DNA from 3 places in the Cellulomonas sp. CW35 genome. Region 2 is predicted to be linked to each of the others. Evidence: riboswitches for the same ligand, from Rfam matches in the RefSeq annotation. Region 2 holds a riboswitch; each other region holds the start of a gene.
What was found. A riboswitch is a leader RNA that binds a small molecule or an ion and turns the genes downstream of it on or off. The one in region 2 is predicted to bind S-adenosylmethionine.
Positions count from the first base shown of each region.

Region 1: it holds a riboswitch for S-adenosylmethionine, as region 2 does, so the genes downstream of both, ACT17Q_RS02780 (NAD(P)H-dependent oxidoreductase) here and ACT17Q_RS15330 (methylenetetrahydrofolate reductase) in region 2, are expected to answer to the same signal.
Region 3: it holds a riboswitch for S-adenosylmethionine, as region 2 does, so the genes downstream of both, ACT17Q_RS02705 (rhodanese-like domain-containing protein) here and ACT17Q_RS15330 (methylenetetrahydrofolate reductase) in region 2, are expected to answer to the same signal.

Region 1 covers NZ_CP199000.1:580,836-590,566, forward strand. Annotated here, with positions in the region: gene ACT17Q_RS02750 (acyl-CoA dehydrogenase family protein) at 1-223, shown strand, start outside; gene ACT17Q_RS02755 (DUF1361 domain-containing protein) at 316-597, shown strand; gene ACT17Q_RS02760 (DUF2599 domain-containing protein) at 616-1,494, opposite strand; gene ACT17Q_RS02765 (LPXTG cell wall anchor domain-containing protein) at 1,660-2,595, opposite strand; gene purL (phosphoribosylformylglycinamidine synthase subunit PurL) at 2,953-5,292, shown strand; gene ACT17Q_RS02775 (flavin reductase family protein) at 5,565-5,987, opposite strand; gene ACT17Q_RS02780 (NAD(P)H-dependent oxidoreductase) at 5,984-6,565, opposite strand; SAM riboswitch class IV at 6,583-6,691, opposite strand; gene gdhA (NADP-specific glutamate dehydrogenase) at 6,932-8,266, shown strand; gene ACT17Q_RS02790 (glycoside hydrolase family 6 protein) at 8,399-9,496, shown strand; gene rsgA (ribosome small subunit-dependent GTPase A) at 9,573-9,731, shown strand, end outside.
Region 2 covers NZ_CP199000.1:3,365,013-3,374,743, forward strand. Annotated here, with positions in the region: gene ACT17Q_RS15305 (alpha/beta hydrolase) at 1-1,244, shown strand, start outside; gene ACT17Q_RS15310 (aminoacyl-tRNA deacylase) at 1,352-1,837, shown strand; gene hrpA (ATP-dependent RNA helicase HrpA) at 1,902-6,224, shown strand; gene ACT17Q_RS15320 (DNA-3-methyladenine glycosylase I) at 6,735-7,364, shown strand; gene ACT17Q_RS15325 (hypothetical protein) at 7,594-7,779, shown strand; SAM riboswitch class I at 7,901-7,997, shown strand; gene ACT17Q_RS15330 (methylenetetrahydrofolate reductase) at 8,037-9,080, shown strand; gene metE (5-methyltetrahydropteroyltriglutamate--homocysteine S-methyltransferase) at 9,137-9,731, shown strand, end outside.
Region 3 covers NZ_CP199000.1:565,180-574,910, forward strand. Annotated here, with positions in the region: gene purQ (phosphoribosylformylglycinamidine synthase subunit PurQ) at 1-655, shown strand, start outside; gene ACT17Q_RS02690 (GNAT family N-acetyltransferase) at 659-1,645, shown strand; gene ACT17Q_RS02695 (hypothetical protein) at 1,843-2,376, shown strand; gene ACT17Q_RS02700 (O-succinylhomoserine sulfhydrylase) at 2,480-3,733, opposite strand; gene ACT17Q_RS02705 (rhodanese-like domain-containing protein) at 3,730-4,149, opposite strand; SAM riboswitch class I at 4,156-4,254, opposite strand; SAM riboswitch class IV at 4,373-4,486, shown strand; gene ACT17Q_RS02710 (aminotransferase class V-fold PLP-dependent enzyme) at 4,526-5,968, shown strand; gene ACT17Q_RS02715 (hypothetical protein) at 6,043-6,459, shown strand; gene ACT17Q_RS02720 (pentapeptide repeat-containing protein) at 6,479-7,066, opposite strand; gene ACT17Q_RS02725 (GNAT family N-acetyltransferase) at 7,158-8,366, shown strand; gene ACT17Q_RS02730 (MaoC/PaaZ C-terminal domain-containing protein) at 9,202-9,731, opposite strand, start outside.

The DNA.
Region 1 (9,731 bases), 840 kb from region 2:
CGCCGGCCGGGCCCGCACCGTCTCGTCCTACATCGACCGGCTGCTCGTGCGCCTGCGGCCCTACGCGCAGGACCTCGTCGACGGGTTCGGCTTCGCGCCCGAGCAGCTGCGCGCCCCCATCGCCTCGGGTGCCGAGAAGGAGCGGCAGGACGAGGCGCGCGCGTACTTCCGGACCGAGCGCGCCGCGGGGCGGCTCGCCGTGCCCGAGAAGCACGTGCGCTGACCCCTGCGACCTCGGCCGCCCTCGTCCCACCTCACCCGGGGGTAGGCGGGGGCGGCCGCGGTCTGCTGGTCACGTCGGGCGACGACGCGAGCGTGCTCGCCGACAGGTCGTCCGTCGTCCTGTGCGTCGTGATCCTGCTGCTCGTCGCGCTCGGCATCCACCTGGGGCGCGACGTGCGCCTCAACTCGTGGGACGTGCGGCACCCGTCCTCGCTCGTGCGCAAGGTCGTCGCGCACGTGCGGCGGCCCGGCGGGCTCGCGGGGATGGTGTGGTTCACGCTGCTCACGGCGCTGTTCCTGGGGCTGATCCACCTCGTCGTGGTCGGGCCCGTCATCGCCGGGCTGGTGCGCGTCGAGGACCTGCGCGGCGGCTGACCCGGCGCCCGGCGCCGGTCAGGTGGGGTTGCAGCGCGTCGCCACCAGCTCGAGCGCCGAGACCCGCGGACGCCACGGCTCGATGTTCCACACGTCCTTGTGCCGCGCCCCGCGCTGGTGGCACGCGAGCTGGTCCAGCATCGTCGGCGCCCCCGCCTCGGGCGCGGCCGCGACGACCTGCGCGGGCACCAGCGCGTCGGCCGCGAGCCCGCCGCCGCGCGCCCAGTCCGCGGGCGTCACCGCGAGTGACCGCCCGCCCTCCCGTTCGCCCCACGCCACGTCGAGCACCGCGCGCGCCGTGAACCACACGCTGGTCGGCTCGTCCCCCGCGCGCAGCACCGCGACGTCGCTGCGAGCGCCGCCCGCCTCGGTGCGGGCGAGCGTGCGCAGCCGCCCGTCCGGCTGCGCGCGGACGCCCGCGACGGGCACCTCGCCGCGCAGGACGAGCGCGGTCCCGTCCGGGAGCACGTCCAGCCGCCAGGGTGCGGGTGCGACGACGACGGCGCCCGTGCCCGCCGCGAGCGGGACCCGCACCGAGCCGTCGTCGAGCAGGCGGGCCGGGGCGTCGGCGAGCACGCGCAGCGCGACCGGGCCGGTCGACGGACCGGACGAGCGGACGGTCACACCGTCGCGGAGCGCGCGGGCGAGGAGCGCGGCGTCCGCCGCCGACGTACCGGCTGTGCTCAGGGGGTCCGCCGTGCTCGTGGGGCCGACCGTGCTCGTGTCACCGGGTGTGCGCGTGGGAGCGGGCGTCGCGGTCGGTCCGACCGTCGGCGAGGGTGCGCTCGTCGTCGGCGCGACGTCGTCCGACGCCCATGGCCCACAGGCGCCGACCAGGGCGAGGACCAGCGCCGCGAGCGTGACGGCGCTCGTGCGTCGGGTCGCTGCGGTGGGCACGCGTCGAACCTAGCGCGCGCGTGCCGGAGCCCGGCGGGCCGAGTGTGCGGCTCGTGCCCGCCGGGCCCGCGCCCGGCCGCTCAGGGGGAGGGGGTGCGGCCGGACGTCGGCGCCGACGGGCCGGGGCCCGCACCCGGAGGCGCGGTCACCGGCCCGTCGGTCGCGTCAGCGACGGTGCGCGGGGCGGTACCCCTTGCGGGCGCGGACGGCGAGGAGTCCCGCACCGGCGGCGAGTGCGCCGAGCCCGGCGGCGAGGCCGGGGACGAGCGAGTCGGAACCCGTGCTCGCGAGCGGCGGGGTGTCGTCGGGGTTCTCGTCGGCCAGCACCGCGGACGGGTAGCTCGGCGTCGGGCTCGGCCCGGCGACGACGACCTCCTCGTCGTCACCCGGCGCGACGGGGCTCGACAGCGAGGGGACCGGGGTCGGGGTGACGTCGTCCGACGGCGGGGTCGACTCGCCGGGCGTGGGGGCCGGCGTCGTCTCGTCAGCGGTGGGCGTCGGCGTCGGCGCCTCGACCGACGGCTCCGGGCTGGGCAGCGGCTCCTCGACGGGCGGGAGCGGCGGGACGGTCGGGCCCGGCGTCGGCTCCTCGACCGGCGGCGTCGGCGTCACGGTCGGCTTCGGCGTCGGGGTCGGGCGCGGCGGGTAGGTCGGGTACGACGTCGGCTGGGGCGAGGGGGACGGCTGCGGCGGGGAGCTCGGCTGCGGGGTGGGGCGGCACGTCGTCGAGCAGACCGGCTTCTGGCCGCCCTCACCGAAGTGCTCCTCGTACTTGCTCACCTGGACCCAGGTGATGCAGGAGTTCGCGGGGATGCCGACCGTGTCCCAGCGCACCGCGCTCTTGCCGATCAGGCCGCCGGTCGAGCGCGTGCCCTCGATGTGCAGGTTGGCCGAGCCGGTGCGTCCGTGGTGCGTGTACTGCACGTTCACGTGGTCGTGGTTCGCGAACGTGTCGCCCGGTGCCAGCGTCAGGCCCTCGGCGGTCACGGCGTAGGGCACGGGGCCGTCCGACGTGCCCGCCCACGCGCCCGATGACGACGCGACGAGGAGCAGACCGGTGACGATCGGGAGGGCTGTGGCGGCAGCGGCACGGGGGAGCATCGGACCTCGGCTCGGGAGAGTGCGTCGAAAACGGTCGAATCGGACATCCGACCAAGCCGAGACAGTAGGGCGATCAGGCATAACGCACAATTCCCCCATCGGCGTGTCGCGCGCGGCGCGCCGGGGCGTGCGCACGTGTCACCCGTTGAGCGCACGCCGGGCTCGCCCGTCCGGGCGAGCGTCACCTGGACGCGCGTCCGACGAGCCTGCGCCGCGCGGGGCCGGGAGGGCTCCGCGCCGGGGAGTGGACGCGCGTCGGACGGCCCCGTGGGCGTCGGTATCCTGTCGCCGTCCGCCGACGACGGCCGTGTCCCCGCGGGCCGGCCGGCACGGCCCGGAACTCGCCCAAGGGAACCGATGACCTCCGCACCCGCGCGCAGCGACCAGCACTACGACACCGTCGAGGACGCCGCGGCGACTCCCGACCTCGCCCAGCCCTACGCCGAGCTCGGTCTCAAGCCCGACGAGTACCAGCGCATCCGCGGCATCCTCGGCCGCCGGCCCACCGCCGCCGAGCTCGCGATGTACTCCGTCATGTGGTCCGAGCACTGCTCGTACAAGTCCTCCAAGACGCACCTGCGCCAGTTCGGCGACAAGACCACACCGGCGATGAAGGAGCACCTGCTCGTCGGCATCGGTGAGAACGCGGGCGTCGTCGACATCGGCGACGGCTGGGCCGTGACGTTCAAGGTCGAGTCCCACAACCACCCGTCGTACGTCGAGCCGTACCAGGGCGCGGCCACGGGCGTCGGTGGCATCGTGCGCGACATCATCTCCATGGGTGCCCGCCCCGTCGCCGTGATGGACCAGCTGCGGTTCGGTGCGGTCGACCACCCGGACACGGCCCGCGTCGTGCACGGCGTGGTCGCGGGCGTCGGTGGCTACGGCAACTCGCTCGGTCTGCCGAACATCGGCGGCGAGCTCGTGTTCGACGCCTCGTACCAGGGCAACCCGCTCGTCAACGCCCTGTGCCTGGGCGTGCTGCGGCACGAGGACATCCACCTCGCGAACGCGTCGGGTGCGGGCAACAAGGTCGTGCTGTTCGGCGCGCGCACGGGCGGCGACGGCATCGGCGGGGCGTCGATCCTCGCGTCGGAGACGTTCGACGACACCAAGCCGTCCAAGCGGCCGTCGGTGCAGGTCGGCGACCCGTTCATGGAGAAGGTGCTCATCGAGTGCTGCCTCGAGCTGTACGCCGCACGCGTCGTCGAGGGCATCCAGGACCTGGGCGCGGCGGGCATCTCGTGCGCGACGAGCGAGCTCGCCTCGAACGGTGACGGCGGCATGCACGTCGACCTCGAGAACGTCCTGCTGCGCGACCCCACCCTGACGGCCGGCGAGATCCTGATGTCGGAGTCGCAGGAGCGCATGATGGCGGTCGTCACCCCCGCCAAGCTCGAGGAGTTCCTCGCGATCACGCGCAAGTGGGACGTCGAGACCGCGATCATCGGCGAGGTCACCGGCTCGGGCCGGCTCACGATCGACCACCACGGGCACCGCATCGTCGACGTCGACCCCAAGACGGTCGCGCACGACGGCCCGGTCTACGACCGCCCGTACGCGCGTCCCGCGTGGCAGGACGGGCTGAACGCCGACACGTCCGCGTCGCTCGCGCGTCCGACGAGCCCCGACGAGCTGCGCGCGACCGCGCTGCGCCTGCTCGGCTCGCCGAACCTCGCGTCCAAGGAGTGGGTCACCAAGCAGTACGACCGCTTCGTGCAGGGCAACACCGCCCTCGCGCAGCCCGACGACTCGGGCGTGGTCCGGGTCGACGAGGAGAGCGGCCTGGGTGTCGCGCTCGCGACCGACGCGAACGGCCGCTACGGCAAGCTCGACCCGTACACGGGTGCGCAGCTCGCGCTCGCGGAGGCGTACCGCAACGTCGCGACGACGGGCGCGCGCCCGCTCGCGGTGACCGACTGCCTCAACTTCGGCAGCCCCGAGCACCCCGACTCGATGTGGCAGCTCGTCGAGGCGATCCGCGGCCTGGCCGACGCGTGCCAGACGCTCGAGGTCCCCGTCACGGGCGGCAACGTCTCGCTCTACAACGGCACGGGCGAGCCCGGGAAGATCGACTCGGCCATCCACCCGACGCCCGTCGTCGGTGTGCTGGGCGTGCTCGACGACGTCGCGTCCGCGGTGCCGTCCGGCTGGACCGCGCCGGGCGTGTCGGTCTACCTGCTCGGCACCACGCGTGCCGAGCTCGACGGGTCCGCGTGGGCGGACGTCGAGCACGGTCACCTGGGCGGCGTGCCGCCGCGGGTCGACCTGGCCGCCGAGCGTGCGCTGGCCGCGGTGCTGCAGAACGCCGCGCGCGACGGCCTCGTCGACGCGGCGCACGACCTGTCCGAGGGCGGCATGGTCCAGGCGCTCCTCGAGTCGTCGCTGCGGTTCGGCGTGGGTGTGCGCGTGTCCCTCGACGCGCTGTGCGAGCGGGACGGCCTCACGCCGTTCGAGGCGCTGTTCTCCGAGTCCACGGCACGTGCGCTCGTCGCGGTGCCGCGCTCGGAGGAGGTGCGCTTCGCGGACCTGTGCGTCGCGCGCGGCGTCCCGGCGCTCAAGCTCGGTCAGACCGCGGACGTCGCGTCCGACGACGAGGAGGCCGGTCCGGCCGTCGAGGTCGAGGGCCTGTTCGCGATCCCGCTGGCCGAGGCCCGCGACGTGTTCGAGGCCACCCTCCCGCGCCACTTCGGCTGACCCCGCACCACCCCGGAGCCCCCGCACCCACCCGGCGCGGGGGCTTCGTCGTCCCCGACACCCAGCCCCCGCACCCGACACCCGATACCTGACCGCCCCACCCCGCCGACCTCGCGCTTCCTCCGGCTCGGCCCCTCCAGAGCCGGAGCAACGACGGGGTCAGCGGCGGGGGCCTCGGTCGAGACCGCGCTTGCTCCGGCTCAGCTCCTTCGGACCCGGAGGAACCGCGGGGTCGGCGGGCGGGGGCGTGGGCGAGGTGGGGCAGCGGGGGCTCACACGGGGAACGAGATGGTCCAGATCGTGGGATCGGGATGAGTGGTCGTTGACACCGGCTCCCCGGCCGGCAGCGCGGTCCAGCCGCCGGCCGCGAACCGGTCGATGCCGCTCGTCGCGAACCTGGCCGAGACGTCGTCCTGGTGGTCGGCGAGGAAGCTGAGGGCGAGGGTCGTCGCACGCGAGACCGCGGGCCACGAGGACGACGAGGACGCGAGCGAGAACGCGAGCAGCGGCGGCTCGGTGGAGACCGAGATGACGGACGTCGCGGTGAACCCGACGGGTCGGCCGTCCGCGTCGCGCAGCGTCACGACGACGACGCCCGCGGGGTGGCCGCGGAACACGGCCTTGTACTCGTCGGGTGACAGGCGCGACTCGTGCGGCGCGTCGGTGTGCGGGCGGGCGACCGGCTCGGCGGTCATCGGGCTGCCTCCGCGAGGTCGAGGTCCGCGGCCGGCTGACCGACGGCGCGGCGCAGCGCGTCGCCGCCGCGCGCGAGCCAGGCGTCCACGGCGCGGTCGAGGCCGGTCGGGTCGGCGAGGTCGGCCTCGGTGACCGTGAGGGCGCGGGTCGGGACGACCGCGCCGAGCTCGACGAGCACGGGCCGCAGGTGGACCTCGCCGACGAGCGCGTGCGCCGGGTTGCCGGACACGACGAGGGGCACGACGACGACGCCCGCGAGCCCGTCGGGGCCGTACAGGTCGAGGAACGCCTTCAGCAGGCCCGTGTAGGAGGCCTTGTAGACCGGGGTCGCGATCACCGCGACATCGGAGTCCGCCAGCGCGCCGAGCGCGGCGTCGACCTGGGGTCGCTGCCCGGCGAAGAGCTCGCCGGCGACGGTCACCAGGTCGACCGTGGTGGTGACCGTCCCGCCGACGTGGGCGGCGACGGCAAGCGCCGCGGCCCGGGCGGCCGCCAGGGTGCGCGATCCCTCGCGCGGGTTGCCCGCGACCACCACGACGGTGGGCTCGGGGTGGGTGTCAGGTGCGTGCGTGCTCATGGTCCCTCGCAATCGTTCCGTCACGTTTGCCGGCCCGTGGGCCGGCCAGGTCGTCCCCCGGAGCACCCCGCGCGTGACCGGGGTTGCCGACCAGCGAGCCGGGGCTTGGCGCTGGTTCTCGTGACCTCGGGAGGGGTATAGCAGCGGGTGCGAAAAGGGATACCAGATTGGTCGGAAATCTCGTCTGGTGGACGTCGCGGGGCCCCGCGCCCCAGCGGCACGCCGACCGCGGGGCGACGAGCGCCGCGCCGCCCAGCGACCCGCGGATGTCCACGGGTCGGGAGTCCTGCGCCCGACTGCCGGACGGCGTCTAGCCTGGGGCGTCCTCACATCCAGGCCACGCGGAGCAGAGCGGAGCCGAAAGACATGCAGGTGCAGCTGGAGCGTGCCCTCGAGCAGGTGCTCGCGCGCAACGCCGGGGAGCACGAGTTTCACCAGGCCCTCCACGAGGTGTTCGACAGCCTCGGGCCGGTGCTCGACCGCCACCCCGAGTACGTCGACGCCGCCGTCCTCGAGCGGCTGTGCGAGCCCGAACGGCAGATCATCTTCCGTGTCCCCTGGGTCGACGACTCGGGGACCGTGCAGATCAACCGGGGCTTCCGCGTCGAGTTCAACTCCGCACTCGGCCCGTACAAGGGCGGCCTGCGGTTCCACCCCTCGGTGTACCTCGGGATCGTGAAGTTCCTGGGCTTCGAGCAGGTCTTCAAGAACGCGCTGACGGGCATGCCGATCGGCGGCGGCAAGGGCGGCTCGGACTTCGACCCGCGCGGCAAGTCCGACGGCGAGGTCATGCGCTTCTGCCAGTCGTTCATGACGGAGCTGTACCGCCACATCGGCGAGTACACGGACGTGCCGGCCGGTGACATCGGCGTCGGCGGCCGTGAGATCGGCTACCTGTTCGGGCAGTACAAGCGCATCACCAACCGCTACGAGTCGGGGGTGCTCACGGGCAAGGGCCTCACCTGGGGCGGCTCGCTCGTCCGCAAGGAGGCGACCGGCTACGGCACGGTGCTCTTCGCGGAGAGCATGCTCCGGACGATCGGCGAGTCCTTCGACGGGCAGCGCGTGGTCGTCTCCGGTGCGGGCAACGTCGCGCTGTACGCGATCGAGAAGGCCCAGCAGCTGGGCGCGCACGTGGTCGGGTGCTCGGACTCGTCGGGCTACGTGCTCGACGAGAAGGGCATCGACCTGGACCTGCTGCGGCAGGTGCGCGAGGTCGAGCGCGGGCGCGTCTCGGTGTACGCCGAGCGTCGCGGCGCCGTGTACGTCCCGGGCCGCCGCGTCTGGGAGGTCGGTGCGCAGGTCGCGCTGCCGTGCGCCACGCAGAACGAGCTCGACGAGGACGACGCGCGCGCGCTCGTCGGCTCCGGCGTCAAGGTCGTCGCCGAGGGCGCGAACATGCCCACGACGCCCAAGGCGATCACGCTGCTGACCGAGTCGGGCGTGCTGTACGCGCCCGGCAAGGCCGCGAACGCAGGCGGTGTCGCGACCTCCGCGCTCGAGATGCAGCAGAACGCGTCGCGGGACTCGTGGACGTTCGAGCACACCGAGGAGCGCCTCGCGGCGATCATGCGTGACATCCACGACCGGTGCCTGACGACGGCCGACGAGTACGGCGTGCCCGGCTCGTACGTCGCCGGTGCCAACATCTCGGGCTTCGTGCGCGTCGCGGACGCGATGCTCGCGCTCGGCCTGGTCTGACGGCCGTGCGGCCCCGGTCGCCTCACGCGAGGCGACCGGGGCCGCGGCCTGTCGCGAACGGGTGAACCCGGACGTCCGGGCTGCAGTGCGCGCCCCGTGCGGCCGCTGACGTGCTCATGGGTGGACGACCTCATGGGTGACCGACGCGCTGCGCAGCCCACCTCCGGAGCCGGGCTCGTGGCCGGCGCGCCCGTGCGGGCAGGCGTCCTCGCCGTGCTCCTCGCCATGATTCTCATGGGGCTCCTCGCCGCGTGCGACGCCACCGCGGGTCCGGCCACGACCACCCCGGCCGCCTCGTCGGCCGCTCCGGGCACGGCCGACGCGCCCACCGCCGCACCCCCGTCGGCGGCGCCGCAGACGCCGGCACCCAGCACCGCCGCCGGAGCGGACGCAGCCGGCGGCCTGCTGGTGCGCACCGAGTCGCAGGCGGTCACCGCCTGGAGCGCGGCCACGGGAGAGGAGAAGCGACTCCTCGCGACGATCGCCCAGACCCCGCAGGCCGCCTGGGTGGGCGACTGGGTCGACGCCGGCGTGGCCCGTGATCAGGTCGCCCGGCTCACGTCGGCCGCCGCCGACTCGGGCACCACCGCTGTGCTCGTGGTGTACGCGATCCCGGGCCGCGACTGCGGGCTGCACTCCGCGGGCGGCGTCGCCGCCGACGCGTACGCGGCGTGGGTCGAGGCGGTGGCCGGCGGGATCGTCGGGCACCCCGTCGTCGTACTGGAACCCGACGCGCTCGCCCAGCTCGGCGACTGCGACGGCCAGGGCGACCGGGTCGCGCTCCTCGCCGCGGCCGCGCGCACCCTCGACGAGGCGGGCGCACGCGTCTACCTCGACGCCGGCCACAGCGGGTGGCTGCCCGTCGGCGAGGCGGTCGCGCGCATCCGCGCGGTCGGCACCGCGCACCTCGCGGGCTTCGCGCTCAACACGTCGAACTACCAGACCACCGCCGACGAGCGCGCGTACGGCGAGCAGGTCGCGGCGCAGCTCGACGGCCTGGGCTTCGTGGTCGACACCTCGCGCAACGGGAACGGCTCGAACGGCGAGTGGTGCAACGCGCGCGGCCGCGCGCTCGGCGAGGCGCCGCGGCTCGTCGACGACGGCACGGCGCTCGACGCGCTGCTGTGGGTCAAGTCTCCCGGCGAGTCCGACGGCACGTGCAACGGCGGGCCCGCCGCCGGGCAGTGGTGGCAGGAGATCGCCCTCGAGCTGGCGCGCAACGCGTCCTGACGTCGGTGCTCGGCCCCTTGCCGGGGGTCGGAAATGGAGCGGACGGGCGCGGGTGCGTCGGCCTACCGTCGGCGGCATGTCCTCCTCGCAGCGATGGCGTGTGGTGCGCGCCGACAAGGGTGCGGTGCTCGTCGTGCCCGACCTCGGCGTCCCCGGACCCGCCCTCGCGGGGGTCGCCCCGGCACAGCCCGCCCCGGCACAGCCCGCCCCGGCAGAGCCCGTGCGCGCGGCGCTC
Region 2 (9,731 bases):
ACTCCGCGAAGAAGTACGGCCAGGCCTGCTCCACGCTCGGCAAGCCGATGTCGGCGTCCATGTCCACCGCGAACGTCGCGCGTGACATGGACGTGATCCGCCGCACCCTCGGCGACTCGAAGCTCACCTACCTGGGCTTCTCCTACGGCACCTACCTCGGCAACGTGTACGCGAACATCTTCCCGGACCGCGTCCGCGCCATCGTGATCGACGGCGTCCTCGACCCCGAGGGCTGGGCCGGTACCGCGGCGAACCAGAGCACCCCGCAGACGCAGCGCATCGCGTCGGGCGACGGTGCGTGGAAGGCCCTGCGGTCGATCCTCACGCGGTGCGGGCAGAAGGGCCCCGACTACTGCTACCTCGCCAAGCGCAGCTCGAACCCGGCGAGGAAGTTCGACAAGTTCGCGAAGGCGATCAAGGCGAATCCGATCGTCATCGACGAGTCGTTCGAGGTGGACTACGGCCTCGTGATGTCGTTCCTGATGTCGGACCTGTACCAGCTCGAGGCGGCCGCGTGGGTCGACATGGACCTCGACATGTTCATGGAGCTGCAGGAGACGCCGACGAGCGCCGCCGAGCGCAAGCAGTGGAACGCGGCGGCGAAGAAGCTCACGTCCCGCATGAAGGAGTACAAGCAGCTCTCCGCAGCGCAGGACGCGGCGAAGCAGGAGCTGGCCGCCAAGGTCCCCGGCTTCGCGTTCCCGTACGACAACGGGCCGGAGGCGTACCAGTCGGTCATGTGCACCGACAGCCTGAACCCGGGCAACGCGGCGAGCTGGGTCGCGGCGGGCACCACGGCCGCCAAGACCGGTAACGCGTTCGGCCAGATGTGGACCTGGGCCTCGGCGCCGTGCGCGTCGTGGACCTGGACCGCCAAGGACGAGGACGCCTACCGCGGCACGTTCGACCACGTGACGTCCGCGCCGGTGCTCGTCGTCGGCAACTGGTGGGACCCGGCGACCAACTACAACGGTGCCAAGGCCGCGGCGGCGCTCCTGCCGAACTCGTCGTTCATCTCGAGCAACAGCTGGGGTCACACCGCGTTCGGCTCGTCGACGTGCGTCGACAACGCGATCACGAACTACCTGCTGACGGGCAAGGCCGTCAAGGGTGCGACGCGCAGATGTGTCGGGGCGCAGCCCTTCGCCCAGAAGCTCGAGTCGTACGAGTCGCTGTCGCTGACGCCGAAGAAGGGCCGCGCGCCCGTCTCGATCCCGGTCCCGGGCACGGCCCCCGCGCTGTGACCTGACCGCACGGCACCCCACGGGTGCCCGCACGACCCGACGGGGGTCGCGACCGAGCGTCGCGGCCCCCGTCGCCGCGTCCCGGCGTCGTGTGGTGAGGTGGGGCCATGGGATCGGTGGACGGTGAGCGGCGCGCGACCGCCGCGCTCGAGGCGTCGGGGCTCGACTTCGTCGTGACGCGGCACGGCCGCGTCGGCTCGCTCGAGGAGGCGGCCGCGGCGCGCGGCGTCACACCGGCGGACGTCGTGAAGTCGCTCGTCGTGCGGCGCGGCGACGACGACTACCTGTTCGTGCTCGTCACGGGCGACCGCGCGATCTCGTGGCCCAAGCTGCGCGCCCTGCTGGGCGTGTCCCGGCTGTCGCTGCCGGACGCCGGCACCGCGTTGGACGTGACCGGGTACGAGCGGGGGACGATCACGCCGTTCGGCTCGCTCACGGCGTGGCCCGTGGTCGCCGACGAGCGCGTGCTCGGGCGGCGGGTGTCGATCGGGGCGGGCGCGCACGGGGTCGCCGCGACCGTCGACGGCGACGCCCTGGTCACCGCGCTCGACGCGACGGTCGCGGACGTCACGCAGGACGCGTCCGGACGCTGAGGCCCCGACCTGCGTCCGGAATGAGCGCGCCACCCCGCGGGCGGACCTGGGAGGATGGGACGCCGTGACCACCGACCAGCGCGACGAGCGCCGCCAGCGCCGCCGTCGCCCTGAGCCGAACGGCGAGGCCCGGCGCGCTCGAGCGGCCGCGGCGCGCGAGGAGGCGGTGCTGCCGCCGATCACCTACCCCCCGGAGCTGCCGGTCAGCGCGCGGCGGGCGGACATCGCGGCCGCCATCCGGGACCACCAGGTCGTCGTCGTCGCCGGTGAGACCGGGTCGGGCAAGACGACGCAGCTGCCCAAGATCGCGCTCGAGCTCGGCCGGGGCCGGGCGGGGCAGATCGGCCACACGCAGCCTCGGCGCATCGCGGCACGGTCGGTCGCGGAGCGCATCGCGCAGGAGATCGGCACGCCGCTCGGCGAGCTCGTCGGGTACCAGGTGCGGTTCACGGACACCTCCAGCGAGCACACGCTCGTGAAGGTCATGACGGACGGGATCCTGCTCGCGGCGATCCAGCGCGACCCGCTGCTGCGGCAGTACGACACGCTCATCATCGACGAGGCGCACGAGCGGTCCCTCAACATCGACTTCCTGCTCGGCTACCTCACGCGCCTGCTGCCGCGCCGCCCGGACCTCAAGCTCGTCATCACGTCCGCGACGATCGACTCCCACCGCTTCGCCCGGCACTTCGCGAGCGCCCCCACCCCCGAGCACCCCGACGGTGTCCCCGCGCCGGTCGTCGAGGTCACCGGCCGCACCTACCCCGTCGAGATCCGGTACCGGCCGTTGTCGCCCGACGCGCTGGGCGTGCAGGACGACGAGCTCGACGACGACGCGCCGCCGCGCCGCACACCGCCCCCGGCCCGCCCGCCCGTGCGGGAGCGCGACCTCATGACCGGCATCACGGAGGCGGTCGACGAGCTGTGCGCCGAGGGACCCGGCGACGTGCTCGTGTTCCTGTCCGGGGAGCGTGAGATCCGCGACGCGACGGACGCGCTGCGCGCGTCGTTCGGCACGCGCGTGACCGACCCGCGCCACCCGCAGGCGGTCGAGCTGCTGCCGCTGTACTCGCGCCTGTCGGCCGCCGAGCAGCACCGCGTGTTCTCGTCGCACCCCGGGCGGCGCATCGTGCTCGCGACGAACGTCGCGGAGACGTCGCTGACCGTGCCGGGCATCCGGTACGTCGTCGACCCGGGTACGGCGCGCATCAGCCGGTGGTCGAAGGCGACGAAGGTGCAGCGGCTGCCGATCGAGCCGATCAGCCAGGCGTCCGCCAACCAGCGCTCGGGGCGGTGCGGCCGCGTGGCCGACGGCATCGCGATCCGCCTGTACTCGCAGGACGACTTCGAGCGACGCGAGCGGTTCACCGAGCCGGAGATCCTGCGCACGTCGCTCGCGTCGGTGATCCTGCAGATGATCGCCGTGGGCGTCGCGGCCTCGCCGCAGGACGTGGTCGACTTCCCGTTCGTCGACCCGCCCGACGTGCGCGCGGTGCGCGACGGCGTGCAGCTGCTCACCGAGCTCGGCGCGATCGAGACCGGGCCGGACGGGACCCGGCTCACCGAGACGGGGCGTGCGCTCGCGCAGCTCCCGGTCGACCCGCGGCTCGCCCGCATGGTGGTCGAGGCCTCGCGCCACGGGGTGCTGCGCGAGGTCGTCGTCGTCGCGGCCGCGCTGTCCATCCAGGACCCGCGCGAGCGTCCCGCCGAGGAGCGCGAGAAGGCCGACGCGCTGCACGCGCGGTTCGCCGACCCCACCTCCGACCTGCTGTCCTACCTGAACCTGTGGGCCTACCTGCGCGAGCAGCGGCGCGAGCTGTCCGGCAACGCGTTCCGCCGCGCGTGCCGCGCCGAGCACCTGAACTACCTGCGGGTCCGCGAGTGGCAGGACGTCGTCACCCAGCTGCGGGACCTCGCCAAGGGTCTGCCCGCGGGGCGCCGTCGCGGTCCCGACGAGGCGTCCGGCGGCGGTGGGGAGGGCGGGTGGCCAGCGCTCGCGGACGGTCCCGACGAGGGTGCGGGTGCCGGCGGCCCGCGGCGCGGCGAGCTGCGCCGCGACTGGGACGCCGACGCGATCCACCGCTGCGTGCTGTCCGGGCTGCTGTCGCACGTGGGGATGCAGGAGGCCACCGAGGTCGCCGCACCCGCTCGTCGGGGGGACAAGCGCCCGGCCCGGCCCGACCGGCGCGGGCGCAACGAGTACCTCGGCGCGCGCGGCGCGCGGTTCGCGATCTTCCCCGGCTCGGGGCTCGCCCGGAAGCCGCCCGCGTGGGTCATGGCCGCCGAGCTCGTCGAGACGTCCCGGCTGTGGGCGCGCGACGCGGCCCGCATCGACCCCGCGTGGGCCGAGGAGCTCGGCGCGCACCTGGTCAAGCGCACCTACTCCGACCCGGCGTGGTCCACCAAGCAGGGTGCGGCCATGTGCACCGAACGCGTCCTGCTGTACGGGCTGCCCGTCGTGGCCGGCCGCCGGGTGCTCTACGCGACGGTCGACCCGGAGGCCGCGCGCGAGCTGTTCCTGCGGCACGCGCTCGTGCAGGGTGAGTGGACCACGCACCACCAGTTCTTCCACGAGAACCGGCGGCTGCTCGCGGAGGCCTCCGAGCTGGCGGCGCGCGCCCGCCGCGCGGACCTGCTGGCCGACGAGGACGCCCTGTTCGACTTCTACGACGAGCGGGTCCCCGCGGACGTCGTCTCCGCCCGGCACTTCGACCAGTGGTGGAAGACCGCGCGGCGCCGCGACCCCGACCTGCTGACGTACTCCCGTGAGCTGCTCGTCTCGTCCGACGCGGACGCGATCGACGAGTCCTCGTTCCCGTCGCGCTGGCCGCAGGGCGACCTGTCGCTCCCGCTGACCTACCAGTTCGAGCCCGGCACCGAGGCCGACGGCGTCACCGTGCACATCCCGCTCCCCCAGCTGCCGCGCCTGACGCCCGACGGCTTCGGCTGGATGGTGCCGGGGCTGCTCGACGAGCTCGTCGTCGCGACGATCCGCGCGCTGCCCAAGCCAGTGCGCGTGCAGCTCGTCCCCGCACCCGACGTCGGCCGCGCGGTGGCCGCCTGGCTGCGCGAGAACACCGCGACCTGGGCCGACACCGTGCGCGCGGGCGACGCCGCGCCGTCGTTCCACGACGCGTTCCGCTCCGCCGTCCGGGCCGTGCGCGACGTGGACGTCCCCGCCGACGCGTTCGACGACGACCGCCTGCCCGCGCACCTGCGCATGACGTTCCGCGTGGTCGGGGACCGTGGCGGAGTGGTCGACGAGGGCAAGGACCTCGCGGCGCTGCAGCACCGGCTCGCGGACCGCGCGCAGGACGCGGTCGACACCGCCGTGAAGGCCGCGCTGCGGCAGGCCATGCGGGAGGCGGGGCTGGCGGCCGACGAGCCCGCGCGGCCTGGTCCGCGCGCGCGCCCGGACCGCGGCGATGCCCGCTGGTCGGACGCGGGTGCCTCCGAGTCGCGGCACGCGAGGGACGGCTCGTCGGGGCCGGTCGCCGAGTCCGTGTCGCGCGCGGGCCTGACGACGTGGCCCGCCGACCTCACGCTCCCCGAGGTCGTCGAGGTGCGCTCGGGCGCGACCGTCGTGCGCGCCTACCCGACCCTGGTCGACGAGCGCACGAGCGTCTCGGTGCGCACGCTCGCCGACGCGTCCGCGCGCCCCGCCGCCGCGCGCGCAGGCCTGCGCCGGCTGCTGCTGCTCGACGTCGGGCTCGCCCCGGCCCGCGTGACGTCCCGCTGGACGGGTGCCCAGGCGCTCGCGCTGGCCGCCAACCCGTACCCGAGCCGCGAGGCGCTCGTCGAGGACGTGCAGCTCGCCGCGGTCGACGCGCTCGTCGACGAGCACCTGCGCACGCGCCCCGCCGAGGCGGGCCGCACCCCCGCGGACATCCGGACGCCCGAGGACTACGCCGCGCTGCGCGCGTTCCTGCGCGACCGGCTCGAGGACCGGGTGCACGCGCTCGTCGGCGTGCTCGTCCAGGTGCTCACCGCGTGGCGCGAGCTCGAGGTAGAGCTCAAGGGGACCTCGAGCCTCGCGCTGCTGGCCACCGCGTCCGACGTGCGCGAGCAGTCGGCGCGACTGGTCCACGCGGGATTCGTCGTCGAGACCGGCGCGGACCGCCTGATGCACCTGGTGCGCTACCTGCGTGCTGCGCGGTACCGGCTGGGCAAGGCCGCCGAGAACCCCGCGCGCGACGCCGACCTGGCGTGGCAGGTGCACGACCTGGAGAACGCGCTCGCGGCTGCGTCCGGGGCGGACCGCGCGCAGGTCGCGATGGTCCGCTGGCAGCTCGAGGAGCTGCGCGTGAGCCTGTTCGCGCAGCAGCTCGGCACCCCGACCCCGATCTCGGCCCAGCGCGTCCGCAAACAGCTCACCACCCTGACCTAACCCCAGCGGATCACGAGAACCCGCCGATCGGAGCTGGACGCGGTGATCGCGGACAGGGCGTCAAGGTCGTCGTCCCCGAGAAGCGCCGACGCCGCGGTGGGCGCCCACACCCCACGACCAGATCTTCTCGCTCCCTCCGAGACAACCTCGGAATCAGCGTGTCCACCTCACGGGGTCAAGCCCCCTCGGCGAACCCACTCCCGCCCACCCCGTGGTTGCTCCGGGTTCGCGCGCGCATACCGCGAGCAACCACGGTCTCGACCCAGCCACCGCGTGTCTCCTGGCTCGGGGATCTCGACAGCGACCAGCCCGGCACATGGCCGAGGTGGCCGGTCGTCGCCCCCGCGGATGCTACGGGAACGGCGCGTCTGAGCCGTAGCACCCACGACGTCGGGGTTGCGGAGCGGGACCGGGCCGACGGGGGGGAACGGGGTTCGGCTGACGGCCTGGCGTCCACAGTGGGCGCGCGAGGTCTGCCGCGCGTGGGCGGGAGACGGCAGACTCAACCGCATGGACGACACCGTGACGGCCGACACCCCGCTGGCGGCCGTGACCGCTCCGGCGCCCGTGACCGCTCCGGCGCCCGTGACGGGGCGGTGCTTCGGGGACGGGGACCCGCTGTACGAGCGCTACCACGACGAGGAGTGGGGTGTCCCGGTACACGGCGAGGAGGCGCTGTTCGAGCGGATCGCGCTCGAGGGCTTCCAGTCGGGGCTCTCGTGGATCACCGTGCTGCGCAAGCGCGAGTCGTTCCGTGCGGCGTTCGCGGGGTTCGACCCGCGGGTGGTCGCGGAGTACGACGAGCACGACGTCGAGCGGCTCCTCGCGGACGCGGGGATCGTGCGCAACCGCCAGAAGATCGAGGCGACCGTCGCCAACGCGCGCGCCCTGCTCGCGCTGCACGCCTCCGGCCGCACGCTCGACGCGTTGTTCTGGTCGTTCGCGCCGGACCGCACGCAGCACGTGCGCCCGGCCTCGTGGGCGGACGTGCCGGCGGTGACGCCCGAGTCCCGCGCGCTCGCGCGCGAGCTCAAGTCGCTCGGCTTCCGGTTCGTCGGACCGACGACGGCGTACGCGGCGATGCAGGCGTGCGGGCTCGTCGACGACCACCTGGCGACCTGCCCGTCGGTGCGTGGGTGAAGTCCCCGGCGGCTGCGGAGACGGATGCGGTGGGTCGTGGCGTTCGGGTGACCCGGCGCGAGAGCAGATCCGCAGGTCAGCGCACGTCGGCCGGGACGGGTCACGCGATTACCCGCGGCGTCCGGCCGTCCCGGTGCCGCCCGCTCGGATGAACCCGGGACGTGCTCTTCTCGGGTGATCCGGCTGTGGGGACTTCGCCTGATCGTGCACGGCGGTTACAGTCCTGCGCATGACCGAGATGCCCGACCACGACGGCGGCCTGGACGCCGTCCGCGGTGCGCGGGAGGCGCTGGGCGGGTCGGTCCCGCCGGACGCGCAGGTCCTGCAAGCGGTCGAGGCCGGTCTGCTGTCGACGGTGACGGGCACCCAGCCGTGGGGCGAGATCCCGCACCAGCGCCCGCGTCCGCTGGCCTGACCCGCGGAGCGTCCTTCCGCCTGATCTGCGACTCTCCGGCGACGCGTCCGCTGGGCGGCCCGCCCGTCTCGCAACGTGAGAAGTCGTGGTCAGCATGTGGGCTCCCGGCCTACGATCACGCCAACCATCCAGAGCGGCCGAGAGACCTGGCTCGTCGACGCCGCAGCAACCCCCCTCCGCGACGAGGGTGTGGGTGCTTCCGCCAGGACCGATGGAGTGGACATGTCGCAGACCCAGTGTCTGAACGGCCCGCCGGCGTGAGCGCGGCGACCGTGAACCCGCCCGCGGCGCAGCCGCGGCTCGACGACGCGCGCGCCGACGGTGCGAGCAGCGCGACGCGCCCCGGCGTCCCGACCGGCGCGCACGTGGCCGCCGACCCGCGGCCGCTCGGCACGCTCGACCGCCCGACGCTCTCGTTCGAGTTCTTCCCGCCGCGCAACCCGCAGGCCGCGCCGCGCCTGTGGGAGACCGTGCGCCAGCTCGAGGCCGTGCACCCGGACTTCGTCTCGGTCACGTACGGCGCGTCGGGCAAGACGCGCGAGACGTCGCGCGCGTTCGTCTCGCGGCTGCTGCGCGAGACGTCGCTGTCCCCGATCGCGCACCTCACGTGCGTGGGCACGAGCCGCGAGGAGATCACGACGATCGTCGAGGAGTTCCTCGACGAGGGCGTGCGCTCGTTCCTGGCGCTGCGCGGCGACCCCCCCGCGGGCCAGGCCGACTGGCAGGCCCACCCGGACGGCCTGGAGACCGCGAGCGCGCTCGTCGGTCTGCTGCGGGACATCGAGTCCCGCCGCTGCGGTGCGAGCCCGGCGCAGGCCGTGCGTGCGCGGGTGCGGCCGCTGTCGGTCGCGGTCGCGGCGTTCCCGCGCGGCAACGCGGCGACGGGCGGCACGCGCGCGCAGGACGTCGCGTCGCTGCTCGCCAAGCAGGAGGCGGGTGCGGACTTCGCGATCACGCAGGTGTTCTACGACGCCGAGTCGTACCTGGGCCTGGTGGCCGAGGCGCGCGCGGCGGGCGTGGTCATCCCGATCATCCCCGGGATCATCCCGTTGACCGACCCGGCCCGGCTGCTGCGCACGCAGGAGCTCACGGGTGTCCCGGTGCCGCGCGACCTGCTCGACGCGCTCGGCTCCGCGGACGACGCGTCGGCGGCGCACCGCATCGGCACCCGCGCGGGTGTCGACCTCGTCAAGGGCGTCCTCGACGGCGGCGCACCCGGCGTGCACCTCTACACGTACAACAAGCACGAGGCCGCGCTCGACCTGCTCGAGGGCGCGCAGCTGGACGGCTCGACACGCTGAGGTCGGCGCCCACGTCCCCCGAACCCCGCACCACCACGACACGAAGGCTGGACCCCATGAGCGAGACCCCGCAGTTCCCGACCGGCTCCGTGCTCGGCTACCCGCGCATCGGGCCGCGCCGCGAGCTCAAGAAGGCCGTGGAGGCCTTCTGGGCCGGGAGGTCCACGGCCGACGAGGTCGAGGCGACCGCCGCGGCGCTGCGCCGCCGGACGCGCGAGCGCCTCGTCGAGCTCGGCCTGCCGAAGGACACGGCCGCGATCCCGAGCGCGTTCTCCTTCTACGACCAGGTGCTCGACGCGACCGCGGTCGTCGGCGCGATCCCCGCGCGCTTCGCGGACCTCGTCGGTGAGGACGGCACGCTCGACCTCGCGGCGTACTCGACGGTCGCGCGCGGCCGTGGCGACGACCTGCCGCTCGAGATGACCAAGTGGTTCGACACCAACTACCACTACCTCGTCCCGGAGATCGGCCCGGAGACGACATTCTCGTACGTCGGCACGCGCCCGGTCGCGGAGTTCGTCGAGGCGCTCGCCGACGGCGTCCTGACCCGCCCGGTGATCGTCGGCCCGGTGACGTACCTGGCGCTCGCGAAGGCGACCGAGGGTGCGCCCGCGGATTTCGCGCCGATCGACCGGCTGCACGACCTGCTGC
Region 3 (9,731 bases), 820 kb from region 2:
CGACCGCGACGCCGCGCGGGCGGTGCGCCTCGCGGGTGCCGAGCCCGTCGCGCTGTGGCACGCGGACGCGGACCTGCACGGCGTGGACGCCGTGGTGCTGCCCGGCGGGTTCTCGTACGGTGACTACCTGCGCGCCGGTGCGATCAGCCGGTTCGCACCGGTCATGACCGAGATCGTCGACGCGGCGCACGGCGGGCTGCCGGTGCTCGGCATCTGCAACGGCTTCCAGGTCCTCACCGAGGCGCACCTGCTGCCCGGGTCGATGATCAAGAACGACCACCTGCACTTCGTGTGCCGCGAGCAGGTGCTGTCGGTCGACAACGTCGACACCGCCTGGACCCGCGACTACACGCTCGGCGAGCGGATCACGATCCCGCTGAAGAACCAGGACGGCCAGTACGTCGCCGACGAGCGCACGCTCGACGAGCTCGAGGGCGAGGGTCGGGTGGTGTTCCGCTACCAGGACCACAACCCGAACGGGTCGCGGCGCGGCATCGCGGGCATCAGCAACGCGCGCGGCAACGTCGTCGGGCTCATGCCGCACCCCGAGCACGCCGTCGAGGCGGGCTTCGGGCCGGACGGCGCGAAGGGGCCGCGCAGCGGCACGGACGGCCTGCGGTTCTTCACCTCGGTGCTGCACGCGCTCGTCGGCTGACGCATGACGGTCGCGCTCGACCTCGTCCACTGGGACGACCCGGCCGCCGCCACGCTGCGCACCGCCCAGCAGGCCGAGCTGCGCGACCGGTACGGCGACGACGACACCGGCCACACGATGACCGGTGACGGGATCGTCGCGATGGTCGTCCTGCGGGACGGCGACGAGCCGGTCGCGTGCGTCGCGCTGCGCGACGCGTCCGGAGACCTCGGCGCGGGCGTGGGCGAGGTCAAGCGCCTGTACACCGCGCCGCGGGCACGCGGGCGTGGCCACGCGCGGCGGGTCATGCTCGAGCTCGAGCGGCTCGCACCCGCGCACGGCTGCACGCGGCTGGTCCTCGAGACCGGCGTCCTGCAGCCCGAGGCGATCGGCCTGTACCTCTCGCTGGGGTACCGCTCGATCCCGAACTACGCCGAGTACGCCGACGAGCCGCTCTCGCGCTGCTTCGCCAAGGACGTCCCCGCGGGCCCCCGCACCTCGTCGCGGCGCTCCACCGGTGCCGCGGACGTCGCGCTCGAGACCGTGCCCTGGGACCACGACGAGGCGCGGGGGTTGCGGCGCGCGATGTGGGCGTTCAACGTCGAGCGCTACCCGGAGCTGGTCCCCGACGCGCCCGACCTCGGCTTCGCGTCCGACGACGCCCGCCAGGGCGTCGGCGTGCTCACCACCTGGCTGGCGCGGGTCGCGGGGGTGCCGGTGGGCTGCCTGTCCCTGCGGGCGCCGCGCCCCGGTCAGCCGGACGGGAGCGCCGAGCTCAAGAAGATGTTCGTGAGCGACGCGGCGCGCGGGGCCGGCGTGGCGCGGACGCTGCTCGCCGCCGCGCACGACGACGCGCTCGCCCGCGGGTTCACGAGCACCGTGCTCGCGACCGGCATCCGTCAGCCCGAGGCCGTGACCCTGTACCTGTCCGCGGGCTACCGGCCCGTGCCCCCGTACACCGACCACGCCGACGACTTCCTGACCCTCTGGTTCGGGCGCGCGCTCCGCTGAGCTCGACGCGGCGGTGGTGACGTCCCGGGGTGACGGCTGCCGGATCGTGGACGCGGGGTGGTCACAACCGCGCCGCCGTGGTTACCCTGTCCGCCATGTTCTCGGTCCGGGTGTGTTGTCGCTGAGCTGACGCTCGCGCGCGCCCGCGGCCCCCTGGCCCTCGTCGCGCACCCCGTCCGACCCGAGGACCTCCTCCCGTGGCTCAGCCCCTCGCGCACGTGCGCACCCCTGACCTGACGTCCCCCGCGCGGCCCGCCGCCGTCGCGCTCGCCGCCGCCACCCCGCGGCACGTCACCGAGTTCGTCATCGACGACTCGACGCTCGTACCCACGACGCTCGCCCTCGCGGCCGCCCGCGCCGACGTGATCCGCGTCCGCCACGGTGCGGGTCTGCCGACGCACGCGGCGGTGCGCGCGCTCGTCGCGATGCTCGACGGTGAGATGGCCGCGCTGGGCCGCCCGCGCAGCGACGTCACCGTCGTGCTCGAGGTCGAGACGGTCGTCGCCGACGACGCGCACGACGCGGCTCGTCGTCGCGGCCACCTCGCCTACGCGGCGGCGTTCAGCCACCTCGCGTGGCACGTGGACGCGACGATGCTCGTCGCGCCGCTCGACACGCTCGCCGCCGAGGCGGCGCACGTCGCGCGCCGCGCGGGCGTCGACCGGGTCGAGCTCGCGCTCGTCGGCGGCTCGCGCCGCCACGCCGCCGCCCTGGCCCGCACGCTCACCTGACCACCCCGCGGTTGCTCCGGTTCCGGGACGTCGGAGCCGGAGCAACCCCGGCGTCGGCCGGGTGGGGTGGTGGGGTCCCCAGCGGAGAGGTGGTGGCGGAGGGTCAGCGCAGCGTGCTGAGAGCCTGGTCGAGGTCGTCGCGCAGGTCTTCGACGTCCTCCAGACCCACCGAGAAGCGGACCGTGGCCTCACCGATGCCGACCCTGGCGCGCCCCTCGGGGCCGAGCTTGCGGTGCGTCGTCGTGGCCGGGTGCGTGACGATCGACTTCGCGTCACCCAGGTTGTTCGAGATGTCGACCACGCGCAGGGCGTCGAGCACACCGAACGTCGTCTTCTTCGCGAGCTCCGGCGTCGCGCCCTCGGGCGTGCGCAGCGTGAACGTCACGACCGTCCCGCCGCCGGTCTGCTGCCGCCGCGCGAGGTCGTGCTGCGGGTGCGACTCGAGGAACGGGTAGCGGACGGACTCGACCGCCGGGTGCTCCTCGAGCCAGCGCGCGAGCGTCAGCGCGGACGCGGCCTGGTGCCGCACGCGGATCGACAGCGTCTCGAGGCCCTTGAGCAGGACCCACGCGTTGAACGGCGAGAGCGAGGGCCCGGTGTTGCGGATGAGCGTCTGCACCGGCCCGCCCACGAAGTCCGCCGAGCCGAGGATCGCGCCGCCCAGGACACGGCCCTGCCCGTCGATGTGCTTGGTCGCGGAGTACACGACCACGTCGGCGCCCAGGTCGAGGGGGCGGGAGAACACGGGGGTCGCGAACACGTTGTCGACGACGACGACCGCGCCGGCCGCGTGCGCGAGGCGCGAGACCGCCTCGATGTCGACGAGGTCCTGCATCGGGTTCGACGGCGTCTCGAAGAACACGACGTCGGCCGGGGTGGCGAGCGCCGCCTCCCACTGCGTGAGCTCGTGCCCGTCGACGTACTCGGTGCGCACGCCCCACTTCGCGAGGATCTCGTCGAAGATGACGACGCTCGACCCGAACAGCGCACGGGCCGCGACGATCCGCGAGCCCGAGCCGACGAGCGCGGCGAGCGCCGTGAACACCGCGCTCATGCCGGACGCGGTGGCGTAGCAGGCCTGCGCGCCGTCGAGCAGGCGCAGGCGCTCCTCGAAGGTGGACACGGTCGGGTTGTTGTAGCGGGAGTACAGGAACCGGTCGACCTCGCCCGCGAAGGCGGCCTCGGCCTGGCCCGCAGAGTCGTAGGTGAAGCCCTGCGTGAGGAACAGCCCCTCGCCGAACTCGCCGAACTGCGAGCGGACGTGCCCGCCGCGCACCGCGAGCGTGTCCGGGCGCAGCGTCGAGCGGTCGACCCGCCGGGCGTCCCAGTCGCCGGGGCCGGGGGCGTACGGGCTCACGCCTGCCGCCAGGGCAGGCCCTCGGCGCGCCAGCCCCAGTGACCGCGGTGCCCGTCGGGCCCGACGTCGCCCTCGAACCCGCGCAGCACGTTGTAGGCCGGGCCGTAGCCCGCGGCGGTCGCGGCCTGCGCGGCGGCGACCGAGCGGACGCCCGACCGGCACAGGAACACGACGGGGCGGCCGTCGCCGGGCTCGAGCCCGGTCGCCGCGAGCTCGTCGAGGAACGTGGGGTTGGGGCCGACCGGGGTCAGCCACTGCACGAACGCGGCGCGCCCGCCCGTGTCGGCGGCGTCGGGGACGCCGATCTGCTGCCACTCGGCCTCGGTGCGCACGTCGACGAGCAGCGCACGCTCGTCGGACGCCACGAGGTCCCAGGCCTGCTGCGGGGTGAGGTCGCCTGCGTAGGGTCCGGCCATGTCGCTCCTCCATCGGTCCTGGCGGTAGCACCCTCGGCCAGGCGCGGGGCCTGCGGGTTGCTGCGGCGTCGTCGAGCCAGATCTCTCGGCCGCTCTGGATGGTGCGAGGACTGTAACGCCGATTCGTCGGCCACATCCACCTCGTGGACACGCGTTCCGCGTGGCGAGACGGACGGGTGTCCGCGTTGACAGCCGCTCGCTCGGCTCGCCACCCTTTCGGTCAGGTCATGAGCGCCAGCGCGAAGCCCCGGCTCGCTGGCCGGCAACCCTCCTCCGCGGTGGGGTGCCCCGGGTGACGACCAGGCCGAGCACCGACCGGTGCCGGCAAGCGCGGGATGCCCGGACCCGGGGTCCCCGGATCCACGGAGGTACCCCCGTGACCGTACTGGCCGAGACGACGTCCTGTCCGACGACGGCCCCGACGTCCGGCACGACGACCGGCACGACGACGGGCGCGACCACCGTGTCCGCCGTCCAGCCGCTCCTGCCCGTGGTCGGGGGCAGCACCACGGTGCCGCTCGTCGACGGCACGCAGCGCGTCTACGCGAACCTCGACTACGCCGCCAGCGCACCGGCGCTCCAGGCCGTCGCCGACCGGGTCGCGGAGGTGCTGCCGCTGTACGCGTCGGTGCACCGCGGCGCGGGGTACCTCTCGCAGGTGTCGACCGCGCTGTACGAGTCCGCGCGGCAGGCGGTCGCGCGGTTCGTCGACGCGCGCGAGGACGACGTCGCGATCATCACCCGCAACACCACCGACTCGCTCAACCTGCTCGCCGGGGTCGTCCCGACCGGTGAGCGGGTGCTGGTGCTCGACCTGGAGCACCACGCGAACCTGCTCCCGTGGCTGCGCTCGAGCGACCCGCACGGCCGTCGCACGACGATCCTGCCGATCGCCGAGACCGTCGCCGCGACCCTCGAGTCGCTGCGCGCGGAGCTCACCGCGCGCGCGTACGCCCTGGTCACGGTGTCGGGCGCGTCCAACGTCACGGGTGAGGCGCTGCCGGTCGAGCGGGTCGTCGAGATCGCGCACGCCGCGGGTGCGCGGGTCGCGGTCGACGGTGCGCAGCTCGTGCCGCACCGCGGCTTCTCGCTCGCGCGCACGGGCGCCGACTACGTCGCGTTCTCGGGCCACAAGACGTACGCGCCGTTCGGCGCGGGCGCGCTCGTCGGCCGTCGCGACTGGCTCGACACGGGCATGCCGTACCTCGCAGGGGGAGGTGCGGTGCGCGACGTGCGGGCCGACCGGACCGTGTGGCAGCCGGCCCCGGCGCGCCACGAGGCCGGGTCGCCGAACGTCATCGGTGCGATCGCGTTGGCGGAGGCGTGCGACGCGCTCGCGGCGCTGCCGGCCGGGGCGCTCGTCGAGCACGAGCGGGCGTTGCGGGGCCGGCTCGTCGCGGGGCTCGAGCGGGTCCCGGGTGTGCGCGTCGCGAGCATCTGGCCCGACTCGGCGGAGCCCGTGGGGGTCGTGACGTTCACGGTGGAGGACCACGACCCCGGCCTGGTCGCCGCGTACCTCGCGGCCGAGCACGGCATCGGTGTGCGTGACGGCCGGTTCTGCGCGCACCCGCTGCTGTCCCGCCTGGGTGCGAGCGGCGGTGCGATCCGCGCGTCGGTGGGGGTCGGGACGCCGAGCGAGGCCGTCGACCGTCTGGTCGCGGCGCTGCACGCGTACGTGACGGACGGGCCGCGCTCGCGGTACGCGGTCGAGGACGGCTGCTGGGCGGTCGTCGACGACACGCGTCCGCTGCTCGCGGTGCACGGCCTGGACCACCTGGCCGCGACCGCCGCGGCGGCGTGCGGTCCTGCGCTCGACTGAGCCGAGCGGCGCCGCAGAGGTCAGGGAGTCAGGACGCGCGCGGCGCGCGCGAGCATGCTCCGCACGACGTGCGGGTGCAGCGCACGCACGGGCAGCAGGTAGAGGCGGCCGCGCCGGTTGTGCAGGCGCACGTTCGTCGTGACCGCGACGAGGCCCGCGCGGGAGTCGACGGCGACGGCCGCGGCGACGCCCGGGACCGCGTCGAGGCCCTGTTCACGGCCGTCGCGAGCCGGCGCCGCGACTGCGCGCGCCTGTACGTCGAGGCCGCCGCCGAGGGCGTCTCAGACGTCGTCGCACGGGTGTCCCAGCGGCGCGTCGACTACCTCGCCGACCTGCTCGTCGAGCTCGGGCAGGACCCCGACGAGGCCCGCCGCCGCTCGTCCGTCGCGCTCGCGGCCGTCGTCGGGCTCGGCCAGCTCGCGGCCGTGGGCGTGCGCCCCGACGACCCCGCCGCACTCACCGCGACCGCGCTGGCCATGACGCTCGCCTGACGCGCCCGCGCGCGGTCCGTCACCGGACGCGCAGACCCATGTGCTCGGCCAGCGCCGGCGCGAGCTCGACGAGCTGCTCGGACGTGATCGTCGCACCCGCGAGCCCCGCGACGCCGTCCAGGTGCTGCAGGTCGCGCACGCCACGCAGGTCCGCGTCGGTCAGGGTCGCGCCGGTGACGTCGAGTCGCCGCACGCGGCAGTCCTCGAGCACGAGCCGCCGTGCGCGCACCCGCGCCAGGTCGAGCTCGTCCACCACGACCCCCGTCAGCCGCACCTCCTCCAGCGTCGCGTCGCGCAGGTTGAGGTAGTCGAGCTTGCCGCCGGACACGTGCACGCGCGTCCACCGCGACCCGTACGCCTGCACCGCCCCGAGCCGGCAGTCCGTCCACCCACCGTCCTGCCACGCGGTGCTCGACAGGTCGAGCGCACTCGCCCGCACGCCCGTCCACGTGGTGTCGACGAACCGCGCGTGCGCCAGCTCCGCGTCGTCGAGCACGCAGCCGACGAACGTGCAGTCGAGGAAGCGCGCCTCGCGACCGTCCTGCCCGGACAACCGCTCGTCGGTGAACGTCAGCCCGTCGTAGTCGCCTCCGGCGTCCAGCAGCATGGGCCCACCTTGCCACCCGCGGCCGTCCCCGGCCGTCCACGGGGCGCAAAGGGCTCGAACCGCACGTGCGCCGGATGGCACGATGCGGCCCGTGCAGCACGACCTGACGCTCGACGCCCCCGGGGTCAACCTCGTCCCGCTCGGTCCGGAGCACGCGGCGGCGCTCGTCGTGTTCGTCGACGACCGGGTCTGGCGCGGCATGACGACGCCCGTTCCCCGCACGCCCGACGACATGCTCGAGGACGTCGAGCGCGCGCTCGCGACGCCCGGGCGGTACGCGTTCGCGGTGCTCGACGCCGAGTCCGGCGCGGTGCTCGGGTCGACCTCGTTCTACGACGTCGACCTGCGCATGGGCCGGCTCGAGGTCGGGCACACGTTCTACGACCCCGCGGTGTGGGGCACGCACGTCAACCCCGCGTGCAAGCTCGCCCTGCTGACGCACGCGTTCGAGACGTGGGGCGTGCACCGCGTGGCGCTGCGCGTGGACGCGCGCAACGCGCGCTCGCTCGCGGCCATCGCGCGGCTCGGCGCGGTCGAGGAGGGGCGGCTGCGCGGTCACCGGCTCGCGCCCGACGGCTCACGCGGGGACTCCGTGTACTTCTCGGTCCTGGCCGACGAGTGGCCCGCCGCGCGTGCGCGGCTGCGCACACGGCTGGGACTGCCGGGCTCCGACGAGCACCTAGCGTCCGACGAGCACGCGTCCGACGAGCACGCAGCGTCCGACGAGCGTGCGGGAGCCGCCCGGGACGACGAGCGCGCGCGGCCCGGCGACGGCGGCCCCGGCGAGCGGTCGCACGTCGTGCTGATCGGCGGCCGGTCCGGGGTCGGCAAGACCAGCGTGGCCCACGCGCTGCACGCGCTGCTCCGCGACGCCGACGTCCCGCACGCCGTGATCGAGGGCGACTACCTGGACCTCGCGCACCCCGCACCGCACGCCGACCGCCTGGCCGAGCGCAACCTGCGCGCGGTGTGGTCCGCCTACCGCGACCTCGGCCACCGCCGCCTGGTCTACACGAACACCGTGAGCCCGCAGTACGCCGACGACCTGGCCGCCGCGATGGGCGACTCCCCGCGCGTCACCGCCGTGCTGCTCACGGCCGACGACGAGACCGCACGCGAGCGGCTCGCGCAGCGCGAGCACGGCGCCGAGCTCGCCGCGCACGTGGCGCGCAGCGACGCGGCGGCCCGCGCGCTCGAGCGTGGCTGCCCCCCGTCGGTGCACCGTGTCGGCACCGCGGGCCGCACTCCCGACGAGGTGGCCCGCGGCATCGCCGCCCTCGCAGGCTGGCTCCCCACCTGACCCCCCCACCTGGCCACCCCCACCTGACCCACCCGACCCCTCAGACCCCCGAGCGCCGCGCCGCACAGCCCGTCCGCACCCCGTCGTGCGCGCCGAGCTCCGCGACCCCGCGCTTCCTCCGGCTCCGGTAGCGAATACCCGGAGCAACGACGGTCTCGCGGCTGGATGGCCTGTCGACCCGTGGCCGGATGGCCGGTCGACCCCGGCTGGATGGTCGATCGAGCCCGCGGCTGGATGGTCGACGAGGCCGGGGTTGCTCCGGGTTTCGTCGCGCATACCCGGAGCAACGGCGGGGTCGCGGTTGGATGGCCGGTCGAGCCCTCGGCTGGATGGTCGACGGACCCCGCGGCTGGGTGGGTGACGAGCCCGGGGTTGCTCCGGCTCTCGTCGCGCATACCCGGAGCAACGGCGGGGTCGCGGTTGGATGGCCGGTCGACCCGCGCGGGGGAGGGCCGTTCGGGCCTGCGGTTGGGTGGGTGACGAGGCCGGGGTTGCTCCGGGTCACGTCGCGCATAGCCGGAGCAACGGCGGGGTCGCGGTTGGATGGCCGGTCGACCCGCGCGGGGGAGGGCCGTTCGGGCCTGCGGTTGGGTGGGTGACGAGGCCGGGGTTGCTCCGGGGTCTCGTCACGGATAGCCGGAGCAACGGCGGGGTCGCGGCTGGATGGTCGGTCGACCCGCGCGGCGGATCGTCGACCGACTCCGCGGCTGGATGGTCGACGAGCCCGGGGTTGCTCCGGTTCTTGTCGCGGATAGCCGGAGTAACGGCGGGGTCGCGGGTGGAGGGGGGGTCGACCACGCGGCGGATGGTCGGTCCGGCCTGCGGTTGGGTGGGGTCAGGGGAGGGGGGCGACCGAGGCGAGGGCGTGGGGCTTGCCCGAGCGCGGGTGCCACGCCGCGAGGTCGAACCCGCCGCCCGGGCGGTGGCGCACCGAGGTCGCGACGGTCGCGGGCAGCAGCACCGGCTTGACGAAGTCCACCGACCAGACGAACGCGTCGCCCCGTCCCCGGCCCGCGTCGGCGAGCAGACGCGCGGCGGTGTACATCCCGTGCGCGATGGTCCGCGGGAAGCCGAACGCCTTGGCCGTGAGCGGGCTGAGGTGGATCGGGTTGCGGTCGCCCGAGACGGCGGCGTACCGGCGGCCCGTGTCGGCCGCGAGCCGCCACTGACCGGTGGGGAGCGGGGGTTCGAACGGTGCGCGCTCGTCGTCGGACGCGCGCTCGTCGGACGGCAGGTGCACGCCCTTGGCGAGGTACGTCGAGACGCCGCGCCAGACGACCTCGTCGTCGACGGCAGCCTCGACCGCCAGGTCGACCTGCGTGCCCGTGCGGTGGGGCCGCAGCCGGTCCGCGGACGCGGAGACGT